3 regions of the Cellvibrio sp. genome follow, and region 3 is predicted to be linked to each of the others. Evidence: predicted binding sites of a transcription regulator. Region 3 holds the regulator's gene; each other region holds the start of a gene.
What was found. Region 3 encodes PhoB, which activates phosphate uptake and scavenging genes when phosphate is short. Its sites were predicted from a motif close to TGTCATAAANNTGTAACA; they were not measured.
Positions count from the first base shown of each region.

Region 1 (5,055 bases), on a different contig from region 3:
GGGTGCTGAAAATCAACAATTGGCTGTTGTTTTCGTGACGCCAGATCACCTCTTCACGCCAGTCGCCGAGCAGGTCGGCTGACAAACCGGGGGTGGATTTGGTGCTGTTGTTGGACGCCGCACCGTAGTTGTACGCGGTGAGCAAACGCGAGCTATTGCTACTGTTGTAGTTCCATTTATCGATCATGGTGTTGTTGAGTTGTTCGCGCAGCAAATCGCCATCCCACCAGGCCGCAAAGTTGGTCGATGCCGGTTTACTGGTGGTGATCTGGCCACCGATGGCGCTGTTGATGCCGCCTGCGCTCGCCCAACTTTCGGCTCCGGCTGTACGTGGATCTATGTCCATAATCACGCCGCGTCCGATATCGCCACCGCCCTGAAAGCCCCAGATGATTTGTCCGGTTTTGGCGTCGTGCATCTCTACCCCGTTATTACCGTAGCTGGAGGGTGATTCGTGCACCATAAATACTTCCAAATCAGGGCGACTGGGCAGGAAGTCGGACAGGTGCAAGGCAACGCCATGGCCAAGACCGGTGGAGTACATCAGGGTGCCGTTGTCATTGATGGTGGCGGCGCCGTAGACGATCTCATCTTTGCCGTCCTGATCCACATCGCCCACCGTCAGGCTGTGCGCGCCCTGGCCAGCAGCGGCGCCATTGCCACTGGCGGTGCTGTCAAACGTCCAGCGGCGGGTCAGTTGACCGTTGCGCCAATCCCAGGCGACCAATACGGCACGGGTGTAATAACCGCGGGCAAAGACCAGGCTTGGGCGGGTGCCATCCAAATAGGCAACGCCAGCGAGGAAGCGGTCCACGCGGTTGCCGTAACTATCGCCCCAACTGCTGACTGTGCCGCGCGCGGGTAGATAATCCGTCGATGCCATGGCGACACCAGTCTGGCCATTAAACACGGTGAGATATTCGGGGCCAGTGAGGATATAACCGCTGGCATTGCGGTAGTCAGTATTGGCATTGCTGCCGCCTTGCACGGTACCCGCCGCATCGCGCGTGCCCGGTGCGGTTTTCATCGCCACTTCAGCTTTTCCGTCACCGTCCAGGTCGTAAACCATAAACTGGGTGTAGTGGGCGCCCGCGCGGATGTTTTTGCCCAAGTCGATGCGCCACAAACGCGTGCCATTCATTTCATAGGCATCGACAATGACGTTGCCGGTATAGCCACTTTGCGAGTTGTCTTTGGCGTTGGATGGGTCCCATTTAACGACGATTTCATATTCACCGTCGCCATCCAGATCACCCACGCTCAGGTCATTGGGTGAGTAGGTATAGGCTTCGCCGCTCGGTGTAGTGCCGCCGTTAGGGCGGTTGAGGTTGACTGCCAAATAGGGGTTGGCCCAGGTGGCTTTGGCAGGGTTGGCCGCCAGTTCGGTGCCATTAATGACTGCGCGTACGGTGTAAGCCGCACTGGTAGTGCCACTGGTATCCAGATAGTTAGTGCTGTTGGTGATGGGCGATGCAGTGACCTTGCTGCCATTGCGATAGACGTTAAAACTGATATTGGCCGGGTCATTACCCAACATCCGCCAGCTGATTAACACGCCGCTGCCGGAGGGGAGTGCGACTACCCCGCGATCCAGATACTCCGCTTGCCGGGCGGCAAAGCTGGGTACCGCCATAATGCCGGTCAGCCCGGCGCACAAACATGCCAATAAGGTTTTGCGCAGCCAGGGCTGCGGATGACGTTTGACCATGATGGTTCTCGCTCATTATTCGTAGTGATAATCATGAGGCTTGCACCTGCGGCGCCAAGGCGCGTAGCTATGGCGATGAGGTAGTAAGCCCCTGCGTCAGGTTTTCGGGTATTGCGACACTTTGCCGAGCGTCAGGTACAGCATGTTTTATTAAAATTATGGGATCGGGCGCTCCGCTGGAGAGATCCGGTTTGGGGGCCGGAAGCGGGTCTGGCTAGAGTATATAAATCGGATTTATATGGAAGGCTTATTTAGCGACAAATGCGACTTGGGTGGTGCTTGGTTGCACAAAATGAGAAACCGGTTACAAGGTTTTTTCTCATACAAAGTAAAGATTTCATCAATGAATAGAATACTGCGGAATTATTGCAGGCCTCCGCTGCAAGAGGCCTGCATGTTGGAACGCACAGATGATCGGTTGATGCGCGTTTAAACGACGGCGTGCGCCGACCAGCGCTCCAGCAAAATCGCCTGGGCATCGACCAGCTCCGCACCTTCCTGGACTTGGCAGGGCACATAGCTGCCATCTTCCTGCAATAACCAGGCGTGGGTGTTGTCGGCGAGGTAGAGGTGCATATCTTCCAAAATACGGTCGCGGATTTTTTTGTGTTTGATTGGGAAGCAGGTCTCTACGCGATGGAACATATTGCGCAGCATCCAGTCGGCACTCGAACAAAATAATTCCGGGTTGCCGTTATTTTCAAAATAAAACACGCGATGGTGTTCGAGGAAGCGGCCGATAATCGAGCGCACGCGGATATTTTCTGACAGGCCCGCAACACCCGGGCGCAGCTGGCAAACACCGCGCACGATCAAATCGATCTGCACACCGGCTTGCGATGCGGCGTAAAGTTCGTTCACCAATTCTTCATCGTAGAGCGCATTCATTTTGGCGATGATGCGCGCCGGTTTGCCCTGCTCCGCATGTTCTTTTTCTGTGCGGATGCGTTTCACCATGCCTTTGTGCAAGGTGAAAGGCGCGTATAAAAGCGCTTCCATTTTGGACGCTTTGCCCATGCTTGATAATTGCAAAAAGATGCGGTACACATCTTCGCCGATATCTTTGTCGGAGGTGAGCAAACCGTAATCGGTATAAATTTTACTGGTGCGCGGGTGATAGTTACCGGTGCCCAAGTGCACGTAGTAGCGCAGCTTGCCAGTTTCGCGGCGCGCGACCAGGATCATCTTGGCGTGGGTTTTAAAACCCACCACACCGTAGATCACATGAATACCAAAACGTTGCAAGCGCTCCGCCAGTGCCACGTTTTGCTCTTCATCAAAACGCGCGCGCAATTCCACAATCGCAGTCACTTCTTTACCGGCTTTGGCGGCGGCGACCAGTGCATCCACAATGGGTGAATTGGAGCCGGTGCGATACAAGGTTTGTTTAATCGCCAACACATTCGGGTCGGCGGCGGCTTCGCGCAAAAAATCTACCACGCCCTGAAATGAATCAAACGGGTGATGAAGCAAAATATCTTGCTTCTGCAACACTTCAAAATAGGAGTTGGTGCGCTTGGGCAGTTTGGGCATGGCTTGCACAAAGGGTTTGAAATAATGCGCAGCATCTTTGACCAAATCAAACAAATCGCCGTAGCGATTTAAATTCACCGGCCCATTAATCCGGTACAAATCGCGCTCTTTAATTTCGCAGCGCTGCAATAAAAATTGCTCCAGTTCAGCGGGGCAAGTGTCGGTAATTTCCAGACGCACTTCATCGCCGTATTGGCGATAGGCCAGCTCACCTTGTACGGCGCGCAATAAATCGTCGGTCTCTTCTTCGTCGAGAAAAATATCCGAGTTGCGCGTGAGACGGAATTGATAGCTTTCCATCACGGTCATGCCGACAAATATTTCGGCCATAAAAAAATGGATGATGGAGGAGATAAATACAAAGTTGCGCCCGTTAATACTCAGCGCTTCGGGCAATTCAATAATGTGCGGCAGCGAGCGCGGCACCTGCACAATCGCGCGGCCGGAGTTGCGGCCGAAGGCGTCTTTGCCATCGAGCCGGACAATAAAATTCAAACTCTTGTTGAGGATGCGCGGAAATGGATGCGCAGGGTCAAGCCCGATCGGGCTGAGCACAGGCAGTACATCGGACAAAAAAATGTGCTTAAGGTACTGAATTTGCTCCTGACTCCAATCTTCGCGACGCAATACTTGAATTCCCTGTTCGCGCATGGACGGGAGCAATTCGCTGTTGAGTATGCGGTACTGCTCGGCCACCAATTCATGGGCGCGCAGGGAAATTTCATTCAGGGTTTGGGTTTGGGTCAAGCCGTCTGGTCCCTGTGTGGGTGGCGCGTTGCGCTCGAGTATTTCTACCAAGCCGCCTACACGCACTTCAAAAAATTCGTCGAGGTTGGTTGAAAAAATACACAGGAAGCGCAGCCGTTCCAACAGCGGCAAACTGCGGTTGTAGGCTTGATGAAGGACGCGTTTGTTAAATTCGAGCAGACTCAGCTCGCGATTGAAATAGGCGTTAGACACCTTGTACCTCGTTAACCGATTTGTGTTTAGCCAATAATTCGCGCCAGATTATGTCAATCATGTGACAGAAATAAGACAGCAGTTGCCTGGTGCTAACACTAGCAAAGTTTTGGGTGCAAGAGTGGGCTTAGTGCAAAAAGCGGGAATAAGGAGCGTGGGGATCGAGGGAGACCTTGGGCAAGCACCCAAGGTCTGAAGACGATTAGTTGCACTTATATACATCAAAACTCTGGCGGCCATCTTTTACCAAACTTGCTGGCACTATGGTGTCGCCGCCAAATTGGGTGGCCTCATTGCGTGCAAGGTTAGTCAGTTCAGTCGCCACTTTTTCAGGTGAACGCTTCATCGAACCTACAAAGTTATCTTTTACTTTGACATTCACGGTGCGCACTTTTTCGCAGTTGCGTACGTTGGCGGCATTGGCAACAGCTACGCTGGCACCTTGCTCACTCACTTTTACCCAGCTACAAGCACTGGTCAGGCTGACGATGGCGGCTAACAGGAGAGTGGTTTTTTTCATGGATAATTTTCCTCAGAAATGATTAATCAATAATCAGGGGACAAAAAACTCGCGGCTACACTAATCCCATAGCGGCCGAGTTGCAAGCCGCGGCGATCGGCGTGCCGCCGGTGTAATGTGCAGTAATAATTATTTTTGGTAATCGCGCCCATGAGTAGTATCTTTGGCGAGCATCTACTTACTTCGCGTGAGTGGATTTTGCTGCAACCCTGATAGTCGCACAACCAACATAAGAAGTTTACCGATAGGAAAATCGCTAAAGAGGAGTTAACCCTATGGGCGCATTAAAAACCGGCCTGAGTCATTTATTTTCCCGACGCAGTTTATGGCGGCT
Region 1 is NZ_JBRFPI010000171.1:142-5,196, reverse strand. It holds gene ACWA6V_RS11750 (rhamnogalacturonan lyase family protein) at 1-1,708, opposite strand, end outside; gene ppk1 (polyphosphate kinase 1) at 2,138-4,201, opposite strand; gene ACWA6V_RS11740 (DUF4156 domain-containing protein) at 4,404-4,721, opposite strand; partial or broken gene ACWA6V_RS11735 (hypothetical protein) at 4,997-5,055, shown strand, end outside.
Region 1: the regulator PhoB is predicted to act here: its motif matches at 4,262-4,279, upstream of ppk1 (polyphosphate kinase 1).

Region 2 (5,055 bases), on a different contig from region 3:
GATTTAATGAGGCGAAAGCTGAACTGGCGAGGCGCGCAGCGTTATACCCGGATTTGATGGTTTATGAACCTCTGATTTTACACTACCCTTTTGCCGCCTATTTTTTTGTGCATAAAGATAATAAAGTGCTGGCGCTGTGGTTACAGGAAGGTTTGGAAAAAATGATTGATGATGGTGAACTGTTAGCTCACATGCAGCAGCATGAGCATACCAGCCGTGCATTTCCACTAAGTAATGTTAATGTAAATCGCATACTGCTAATTCCAAATTATTATTTGCCTAACTTTTCTAACCAAGAGGATATGCGCTACTGGTTTCAACCAAGTGACTTTAGGCGATAACTTGACGTGTGATGACTGTCATCCCTATCCCTCTAGAAATGATTATTGTGGCGCGGACAGGATGCAACGTATCTATTTTTACAAAGAGGCTGGGTTAATGTCAGTAACGAGATTTTGCTTATCAGTCATTCTGGTGTATGCACTTTCTGATAGTGCCGTGTCATCGGTTGTGAACATACCCAAACCTCAACCTGATTCTCGTGTTGCACAAGACTACTACACCCAGTTACTGCGCCAAGCGCTTGCCAAAGGAGCTGCCGGGAGAGATATCCCTGAACTGCGCGAGACTAGCATCATGGAGCAAGGGCGAGCTATTCGCGAATTAAATCGAGGGACAATGATTGATGTATATTGGATGGGCACCAGTATTGAGCGTGAGCAAAAACTGCGTGCTATTCGTATACCATTGGATAGAGGTTTAATCGGATATCGTCGTTTTATTATCCGCACTGATAGGCAAGGTGAATTTGACAGCGTTAAACATGGTGCAGAGTTAAGGCATTTGCTTGCATGCCAAGGGCTGGATTGGCCTGATGTGGATATCATGCGTTCTGCTGGCTTGCGAGTAACTGAAGTGGCTGTATTAGAAGGGCTGTATCAGCAAGTGGTAGCGAGGCGTTGTGATTATTTTCCGCGAGGCTATTATGAGGCTGTGCCTGAATTAATTGAACGTACTAAGTCATACCCTGAGCTGACTGAACAAAAAACGTTGATTTTACATTATCCGTTTGCGGTGTACTTTTTTGTTAGACCGGGCAATGAAGAGCTAGCTCAATGGATTGAGAGAGGTTTGGAAAAAATGATCGATGAGGGCGAGTTTCTCTTGTATATGAAAAACCACCCACTCACCAGTCATGTATTTCCATTAAATAAAACCCTTGTAAATGGCGTTATTTTACATATCCCTAATCCGCTCTTACCTAACGACACTAATTATCTAAATCCCCGTTACTGGTTTCAGCCGGAAGAGTTTGGTTACTCGGTTAATTGAGTGGGTTTTAAATAGCGGCTCCGTTTTGCTTCTTTCATACAAGTTAGATCGCCCATAAATAATCCGTCTACACAATTGCCAAACTCTGAGTCCACACTGAACGCGAGTAAGTGATAGCCGCCTTCTTCATACAGGCTTGCGTATTGTTTAAACAGCACGGGGATTTTGCAATCGTGTTTTTTAAACTCTTCTTGCAGCAATTCAAAGCCCTGTTCGCTATCGAGTTTGGCGAAGCGGTGCTGTAAATCGATTAATACGTCTTCATCAATTTCATGCGGGTGATTGCCTTCTGCAAGGTTTTCATCATTCGCATTTTTCACTGAGTAGTAACGCTCGTAATAAAACACTAATAAATCGCGCAGCACTTTGGGGTAGTGCGCACTCATGCTGACCGGGCCAAATACATAGCGCACTTGCGGATGATGAGATAAGTAGGCCCCCAGCCCTTGCCATAAATAATCTAGGCTGGCTTTTCCCCAATAATCCGGGTGTACAAAACTGCGGCCCAATTCCAAGCCTTGTTCCAAATAGGGAGTAAGCGATGAATGGAAATCAAACAACTCGGCCGTGTAGAGCGAGTTCGCGCCTTTTTTCTTCATCAATTTGTGCGCCTCACCTAAGCGATAGGCACCAGCGATACACAGCTTTTCTTCGTCCCACAATACCAAATGGCGATAGTAGTGATCGTATTTGTCCAGATCGCGGCGGCTGCCTGTACCTTCACCGACTAAGCGAAACGTCTGTTCACGCAGGCGGCCAACTTCGCGCAGTACCACCGGGTGTTGGTTGTAATCGCATAAAAAGATTTTGTGGTTGTCGCGGGTGCTGCCAATTAGTTGCGCGGTTTTAAATTCTTTTTTCAGCGCGGAGCGATCTTCCGGGTGGGCGATAGTTTTTTCCGTTACAAAAACTGGCGCATTATTTTTTTTGGATGAAATGCCCTTGCCGATTTTATAGACGTGTTTTTTCAGGCGTTTGATTAAGGCTTTATCGGCAAGTTGATCCGATTGCAGTGCATGGTGCGGAATCATCTCACCCACACGGAATTTAATTTCCGCCGAGCGTTTATTAAACATTTCGTGCGCGAGCAGGGCGGTCGCCAGCGGTTTGAAAATCATCGAGGCGCTGTAGAACAGCATTGAATTTTTGGCGGAGACAAATATCGGCAGCAGCGGTGCATTGGTTTTTCGCGCAAAGTGCAAAAACCCCGCCTGCCATTTTCCATCTTTAATTCCGGTCGGGCTTGCGCGGGATACCTCGCCCGCCGGGAAAATAATAATCGCCTCGTCGTTATTGAGTGCTTGCAGGATATTTTTGTAACTTTGCTTGTAAGCGGCGCGGGTCATATTGTCGAGCGGTAGCAGTAAATCGTGTAGCGGCTCAAAGGCCATCAACATATCGTTGGCGATAATTTTTACGTCTTTGCGCACTTCGCTTACCAACCGCAGCAGTGCTAAACCATCGAGTGAACCAATCGGATGGTTGGCGATGATAATCACCCGCCCTTGTGAGGGAATATTGTTGCGCTCGCGCTGGGAGATGCTGTAACTGAAATTAAAATATTCAAAAATCCGGTCGATAAAATCAATCCCGCGGTTGCCTTCATGCTCGCGCAAAAACGCATTGATCTCGCGCTCGTGGGTGAGCTTGCGCAGAATACTGAGCGTGGAGTTGCGTACTATCGGCGCTTGCTGGGTAAAGCCGGGGAATTTATTGGTAATGGATTGTTCGATGTTGAGCATGGTAGTCACAACCTTGCGATGGGCGATACTGCAAGGCTATGACTAATCGGTGACGGTTATGTGATGGAATTGTTGCAGGTGTGTGACAGTACAAATCCAAAATGTTGCGAAAATCTTGCAGCTGGATTGCGGTGTTCTATCCGGGACCGTCTGAGACATGGATGTCGAAGATGAGCCCCCATGGATGGGTTTACGGCGTGTCCCGGATGGAATACCGCAATCCAGATCGCACACGGCTAGGCAGTAGTCGCACCAACAAGTTGCTCTTCCTGTTTCGCCAGCAGCGCCGCATAGGGCGCTTTCAAACCAATCAGCTTGCCGCTATCACTCACAATTTCCAGATGCTCCTGCAAATCGCCATCGATCAAACGCTGGCTAATTAAGACTTCGCCTTTGTCCGGTTTTAAATGGTTGTTATGTTGCACCACAAAATCTTTCAGTAGCGATTTATTGGAACTTACCGGTGCCGATAACTCATGTACGGCTGCCGCCAAATGCAAGCGGGGGCTGGGGCTTTTGGCGGCCAAGCTATTCAACAATTGCGCGGCGCATGCTGCGCGGAAACTGCATTCGTAAAATGCTTCGCCAGTGAAATCAATAATGAGTGTCTCGCCCGATAACATCTGGCGCTGGCCGCTGTATAAATTCAGCACGCCCTGCAATTGCTTTTCAAAACGGCGCAGCACAGTCGCAAAACTTTCGCTGTTCAATTGTTGGTACAGCTTGCCCATATTCACAATGTCCAAACTCAAACGCACAGATACTTGTTTCGGTAATTCCGGCTCGGGTTCGGGCGCTTCGTTGATCGTAGGCATTTTCTCCACAACCGCCGTGACTATTTCACTCGCCGTGGGCAATTTATCTTTTAATTGCGACCACCACTGGCGCTGGATCGACCACCAGATCACCAGCAGCGAGAAAAATACCGCCGCCATCCACAGCATAAAAAAGCGGTAGTCACGCTCGGTGTGTACTGGCATATCGAGCGTCACCTCCAAATAACCGGCGACATTATTGTGCAATGCGATGGGCGCTGAAAAATTGTAGCGGCGCCCTTTAATTTCCTGGTTGGGTTTAAAACCGCTTTGCACCAGCAGCTGGTTTTCCACATTGTGGATGGTCGCACCTACTACATTGGGATATTGGCCGACTTCGAGGAGGATCGCTTGAAGGCTTACCAAGTCCTGTTGCAGGGTCGCATTTACAGCTTGCCGTGCTGCGCTGTTGGCGAGCACTTGGCCATAGTGACTGATCTGCTCGCGCTGGTTTTGTTCGCTGTTGTGAATATAGGCCCAGGCACCAAAGGCACCGAGTGCGATCAGAAGCAGGCTGCAAAGGCTGAGCTGTGGGTAGGTGCGGTAGGTATTGATCAATGCCATTTTGTTGTTAAGTCCGTGCTCGTCATGTTGCGTTCATGATTCAACCCCAGTTCCTGCCGGGGTCGGTGGTCAGACACATGCTCGCCCCAATGGCAGCAATATGTCGTGTGGAATCGCATTCTAGCCTAAGTTATCGATGCGTGCTAAGGCACAGTTCGTGTCTGGAAGCTGCTGTGAGCGGCCATGAATTCCGCTAGAATGCGCGCTTTGCGCAATCGCCCCCAAGTACATGCGGCGGTGACCGGTAGTAAAAGTTAGCACGCACCGGGCCAATACGTATGTTTGTTACCCCTTATAGAGAGGCACTGTGAACGAACTTTTATTGATTAATGCATCGGGGCAGGATCAGCCCGGCATCACCCGCGCTATTACCAATGTGCTTGCCCGTTGCGAAGCGCGTGTATTGGATATAGGCCAAGCCGTTATCCACGATACTTTGGCACTGGGCATTTTGGTTGAGCTGCGTATCGCCGCCGATGTGCGCGCGCAACTGCTCGACCAAATCCAACAAGCCACCCAGCCACTCGGTATTCAGGTGCGCTTTCAAACCATCACCGCCGAAAGCTACGAGCATTGGGCGGAGCAACAGGGCAAAACCCGCC
Region 2 is NZ_JBRFPI010000282.1:245-5,299, forward strand. It holds partial or broken gene ACWA6V_RS15680 (hypothetical protein) at 1-341, shown strand, start outside; gene ACWA6V_RS15685 (hypothetical protein) at 403-1,332, shown strand; gene ACWA6V_RS15690 (GNAT family N-acyltransferase) at 1,317-3,074, opposite strand; gene ACWA6V_RS15695 (hypothetical protein) at 3,311-4,453, opposite strand; partial or broken gene serB (phosphoserine phosphatase SerB) at 4,761-5,055, shown strand, end outside.
Region 2: the regulator PhoB is predicted to act here: its motif matches at 3,145-3,162, upstream of ACWA6V_RS15690 (GNAT family N-acyltransferase).

Region 3 (5,055 bases):
CACTACCAATAACTTCAGCGATGCTACAAAAATCTGGCCAATGGTATCCAGCAAGCCATTGACGACAAAAACCTGAATCCATTGTCCAGTCGCCGTGGTCGCTACCGCATGAGTTTCATTTAGCCCCAGTGCCAGATTGAGGGCTACCCCCACCAGCACCCCCAGCACCATACCGAGTAAAATTTTATTGGTTAGCGTCATGCGGGAAACCTCTTGGAATTATTGTGTGGTCGGTGTGATTAATGGGGGGCGGCAGCTGCCTGCCGCAATGGGGCAAAATTTTAATCGTTGACAGCGTCTTTCAAGCCCTTGCCGGCTTTAAAAGTCACCGTCTTGCTGGCGGCTATTTGGATTGTCGCACCGGTTTGTGGGTTGCGTCCTTCGCGCGCTGCGCGGGCGCTCACATTGAAAGTACCGAAACCAAGCAGGGCGACAGATTCGCCGCGGCTCAACGCATTGGTGATCTGCTCGATAAAGGCAGAGACCACCAGGTCAGCCTTGTTGACGCCGAGGTCGGTATTATTCGCCAGTGCTACTACTATGTCGGTCTTATGCATGATTTCTCTCCTGGGTTTTTAGCGATAAGTCAGGGAGTTTACCTGCAATAACCTGTTTGCGGCAGACTTGCACCGGCTTTTTCCACATAGGATTTCCGTACACAATCCCGTACCCGATAGAACGCAAGCTGATAAACTGCTGCCCCATTCATCCCCATCGCCCTATTTTTTCACATCGATAAAGGAGCCAGGTTTGCCCCAGCCGTCACCGTCATGGCAGCCAATGGCGCGTATCGCCCAATGCCAACGCCCAAGCCTGGCCATGCAAGATTGGCTGATGGATAGCGGTTCCCTGACTGCACGCCTGATCGCCCGCAGCGGTGGCCAGTTCAAGGTACAACTGGTGCGGCAGATTATCGGGCTGCCGCGCTTGGATGAATGTCAGGTATTGGGGATGAAGCGGCCAGCTCTGGCACTGATCCGCGAGGTGATCCTCTGCGGCAATGGCGAACCCTGGGTATTTGCACGCAGCATTTTGCCGCTTGCCAGCCTGACCGGCCAACTGCGGCACTTGCGCAAGCAGGGCACGCGCCCGCTGGGTGCGTTTTTGTTCAGTCAACCACAGTTAACACGCAGTGCCATTGCGGTAGCGCGGATTAGCCGCGATCATGCCTATGCTCCCGCTGATCTGGTTGGCAACCAGCAACTCTGGGGGCGCCGCTCGGTGTTTTACCTGCAGCAGAAGCCGCTGCTGGTGAGCGAAGTATTTTTACCGGCCTTTGCCGCCCAGCTCCCGCTACACTTGCCCCGATAACCTTAATAAAACGGCGTTTTGGCTATGACAAATCCCGAAGATGCAAAACCCCCTGTTGCTGCACCCAAAAAACCGGCGACGAAAAAAGTCGCACGTGCAGATACAGACGGCGTTAGCGCCAAACCTAATACCGCTGCCAAACCGGCGACAAAGAAAGCCGCCAAACCTGCTGCTAGCGATGCTGTTACTAAAAAATCCGCAGCTGCAGCAGCCACCAAACCCGATCAAGCCAAGCAAGCCGTCCCCAAAACAGCGCCAAAAAAAGTAACCGGTGCAGCAACCCCCAAACCTGCGGTGCGCAAACCCAAAGTTACCGTCCCGGATCCAGCAGTGATCACACAGTCAGTAGATCCTGTTGGCCCCATATCACCTGATGCTAGTGATCAGCCAACCGCCCCAGCTAATGACTGGGCGAATGTCCATGCCGCAAAAATCATCAAACGTGCTGCGAAAAACAGCGGAAAGACTGACTTTATCGCCCAACTCAAGCACAAAGCGGCCATTTATTGGCGCTTGACGCGCATGGATCGTCCGATTGGCACACTGCTGTTGCTCTGGCCGACCCTCTGGAGCTTATGGATTGCCGCCAAGGGCGTGCCCAGCACCAAGAATCTGGTGATTTTTGTGCTGGGGGTGATAGTGATGCGAGCAGCCGGCTGTGTGATCAACGACTTCGCTGACCGCAAGATCGATGGCAAGGTGCTGCGCACCAAAGATCGCCCGCTGGCCACAGGCGCCGTATCCAGCCGCGAGGCGATTGGTTTGTTCATCTCACTCTGCCTTATCGCCTTCGCGCTAGTGCTGTTTACCGATCCGCTCACCATCAAACTCTCGGTCGGCGGCTTGCTCCTTGCCTTCTGTTACCCCTTTATGAAGCGTCATACCCATTTGCCGCAAGTGGTACTGGGCGCCGCCTTTGCTTGGGGAATCCCTATGGCCTATGCCGCAGAAGCGGGGGAATTGCATCAGGGAATGTGGCTGATTTACATATCGGTCGTTCTCTGGACCGTCGCCTATGACACCTTTTACGCCATGGTAGATCGCGACGACGACCTGAAAATCGGCGTTAAATCCACCGCCATCCTGTTTGGCGAGCAAGACCGGTTAATGACTGGCGTATTACAAATCATGGCGCTCTACTCACTGGTACTGGTTGGGAATCGCTTTGAATTGGGCACTGTTTACTACTTCGGCCTGGTCGCCGCTGCCGGTTTATTTATTTATCAACAGTGGCTGATCCGCTTTCGCGCGCGCGATGCCTGCTTTAAGGCGTTCCTTAATAACAACTGGGTGGGAGTCGCAGTCTTTGCCGGGATTGTTATGGACTATAGTTTTCGCTAGGAGCCAAATATCCTGCACCTTGTCATAAATGTGTAACACTGAACTTATTTAATAAGCTGCAACAATAGCTTCACAAACCTGTGGGGCGCCCCGTGGTTTTTTCAGGCAGAACACTTATGACTGGTCGCAAAATACTGATCGTTGACGATGAATCCGCAATTCGCGATATGCTGCGGGTGGCGCTCGAAATGGCTGAGTACCAAGTCATGGAAGCGAGCAACGCACAGGATGCGCACAGCATCATTATCGATGAAAAACCCGACCTGATCCTGCTCGATTGGATGATGCCCGGTACCAGTGGTATCGAATTGGCGCGCCGCTTGAAGCGCGATGAAGTGACCGCCAACACCCCGATCATCATGCTCACCGCAAAGGGTGAGGAAGATAACAAGATCCAGGGGCTGGAAGTGGGCGCTGATGATTACATCACCAAACCCTTCTCGCCACGCGAATTGGTGGCGCGTTTGAAAGCGGTATTGCGCCGCGCTGACCCGCAAATCAACTCTGCCCCCATCACGGTGCAAGGCCTGTGCCTTGACCCGGCCAGCCACCGCGTGACCATCAATAACCAATCGGTGGATATGGGGCCAACGGAATATCGCCTGCTGGAGTTTTTTCTCACTCATCAGGAAAGGGCTTATACTCGCAGCCAGTTGCTGGATCATGTCTGGGGCGGCAATGTGTATGTGGAGGAGCGCACGGTAGATGTGCATATCCGGCGCTTGCGCAAAGCGCTGACTATCGACGGCCACGAAGATTTGATCCAGACAGTGCGCGGTACGGGCTATCGTTTTTCTACCCGTATTGAAGCCTGATCCCCCTGAATTCCGTAGCAAGGTCGTGACTTTTTCTATGTAAACTCGAATGCAGCAGTCGGGTTTGTTCCCTACAAACTCCGACACTTCCCACATCCATGTGGGTCGTCCATGCAGCAGACGGTCTCGCAACGAAGTCCCGACCTTGCTACTGCTATGTGCCACGAGGTTTAGGTCTTGTTAAAAGGTTTTAGCGCTGAACTCCAGCGTATTTTGATTATCCTCGCCATTTGCAGCTTGATTGGCTTCTTTAGCGATAACTATGCGCTTTGGATGCTGATCGGCTGTGCGATTTATATCCTGATGATGCTCTGGCAGATGCGTCGCCTCAACCAATGGCTGCTGCGCCAGGAAACCGATCACCCGCCTGAAGCGAGCGGTATCTGGGGGCAGATTTTCGACAACATCTACCAATTGCAGCGCGACCAGCGGGGCGAGAAAGACAATCTGCAAGCAGTTATCAACCGTATCCAGGAAATTAGCTCGGCGTTGAAAGACGGCTTGATTATTCTCGACGCGCGCGGCCATCTGGACTTCTGGAATCCTGCAGCACACCGCATGCTGGCGTTGCACACCAAAGACCAGGGGCAATCGGTGATCAACTTTATCCGTCACCCCAAATTCGTCAGCTATTTTGAAGAAGGCAATTTCGAGGAGCCGCTGGAGTTGCCCTCGCCACGCTTCCCCTCCAGGCATCTGCAATTCCAGATCACTCCGTTCGGCAAGCAGGAGCGTCTGATTGTGGTGCGCGATGTCACCCAACTGCACAATCTGGAAAAGATGCGACAAGACTTTGTCGCCAACGTATCCCACGAATTACGAACACCGCTGACAGTGATCAACGGTTACGTGGAAACCCTTGCGGATAACAACAGTACACCCAGTTGGGATAAACCCCTGCAACAGATGCAACAACAAGCAAAGCGCATGTCGCTGCTAATCAACGATCTGCTGGTGCTGTCCAAGCTGGAGACGACCGAAGCGGGGCACAACCATAAACCGATCAATATTGAGCAGCTGCTTACCATCGTCAAAAGTGAAGCAGAAGTGCTGAGCAAAGATAAAGAACAGCAACTGACACTGATCTGCAACAACACCACCAAGCCCTTGCTGTTATTGGGCAATGAGAAAGAGCTGCACAGCGCCTTTTCCAATTTGGTTATCAATGCGATCAAATACACGCCTAATGAAGGCAAGGTAAGCGTGCTGCTCTGGCAGGACCAGAAACACTTCTATGTGTCAGTTAGCGATAACGGACCAGGCATTGAAGCTATGCATATCCCGCGTTTGACCGAGCGCTTTTATCGCGTCGATGCCAGTCGTAACAGCAGCACCGGCGGTACCGGTTTAGGCTTGGCGATTGTAAAACATGTATTAATGCGTCATGAGGCGGAGTTGAAAATTACCAGCGAGCCGGGCAAGGGCAGTATGTTTATCTGCGTGTTCCCGCTGTCTCACTGAGGGATAGAGTCCCACGTTGTCATTTCGGCAAAAAAGCACATAATTTTGACGCCAAGATAATATTCGAACTTTTTATTTCGTTTTCATCTGAAAATTTTCCAAAAATCAAACCTTCATCGCAAAATAT
Region 3 is NZ_JBRFPI010000040.1:883-5,937, forward strand. It holds partial or broken gene ACWA6V_RS04110 (dicarboxylate/amino acid:cation symporter) at 1-201, opposite strand, end outside; gene ACWA6V_RS04115 (HU family DNA-binding protein) at 282-557, opposite strand; gene ACWA6V_RS04120 (chorismate--pyruvate lyase family protein) at 751-1,311, shown strand; gene ubiA (4-hydroxybenzoate octaprenyltransferase) at 1,786-2,652, shown strand; gene phoB (phosphate regulon transcriptional regulator PhoB) at 2,769-3,467, shown strand; gene phoR (phosphate regulon sensor histidine kinase PhoR) at 3,645-4,928, shown strand.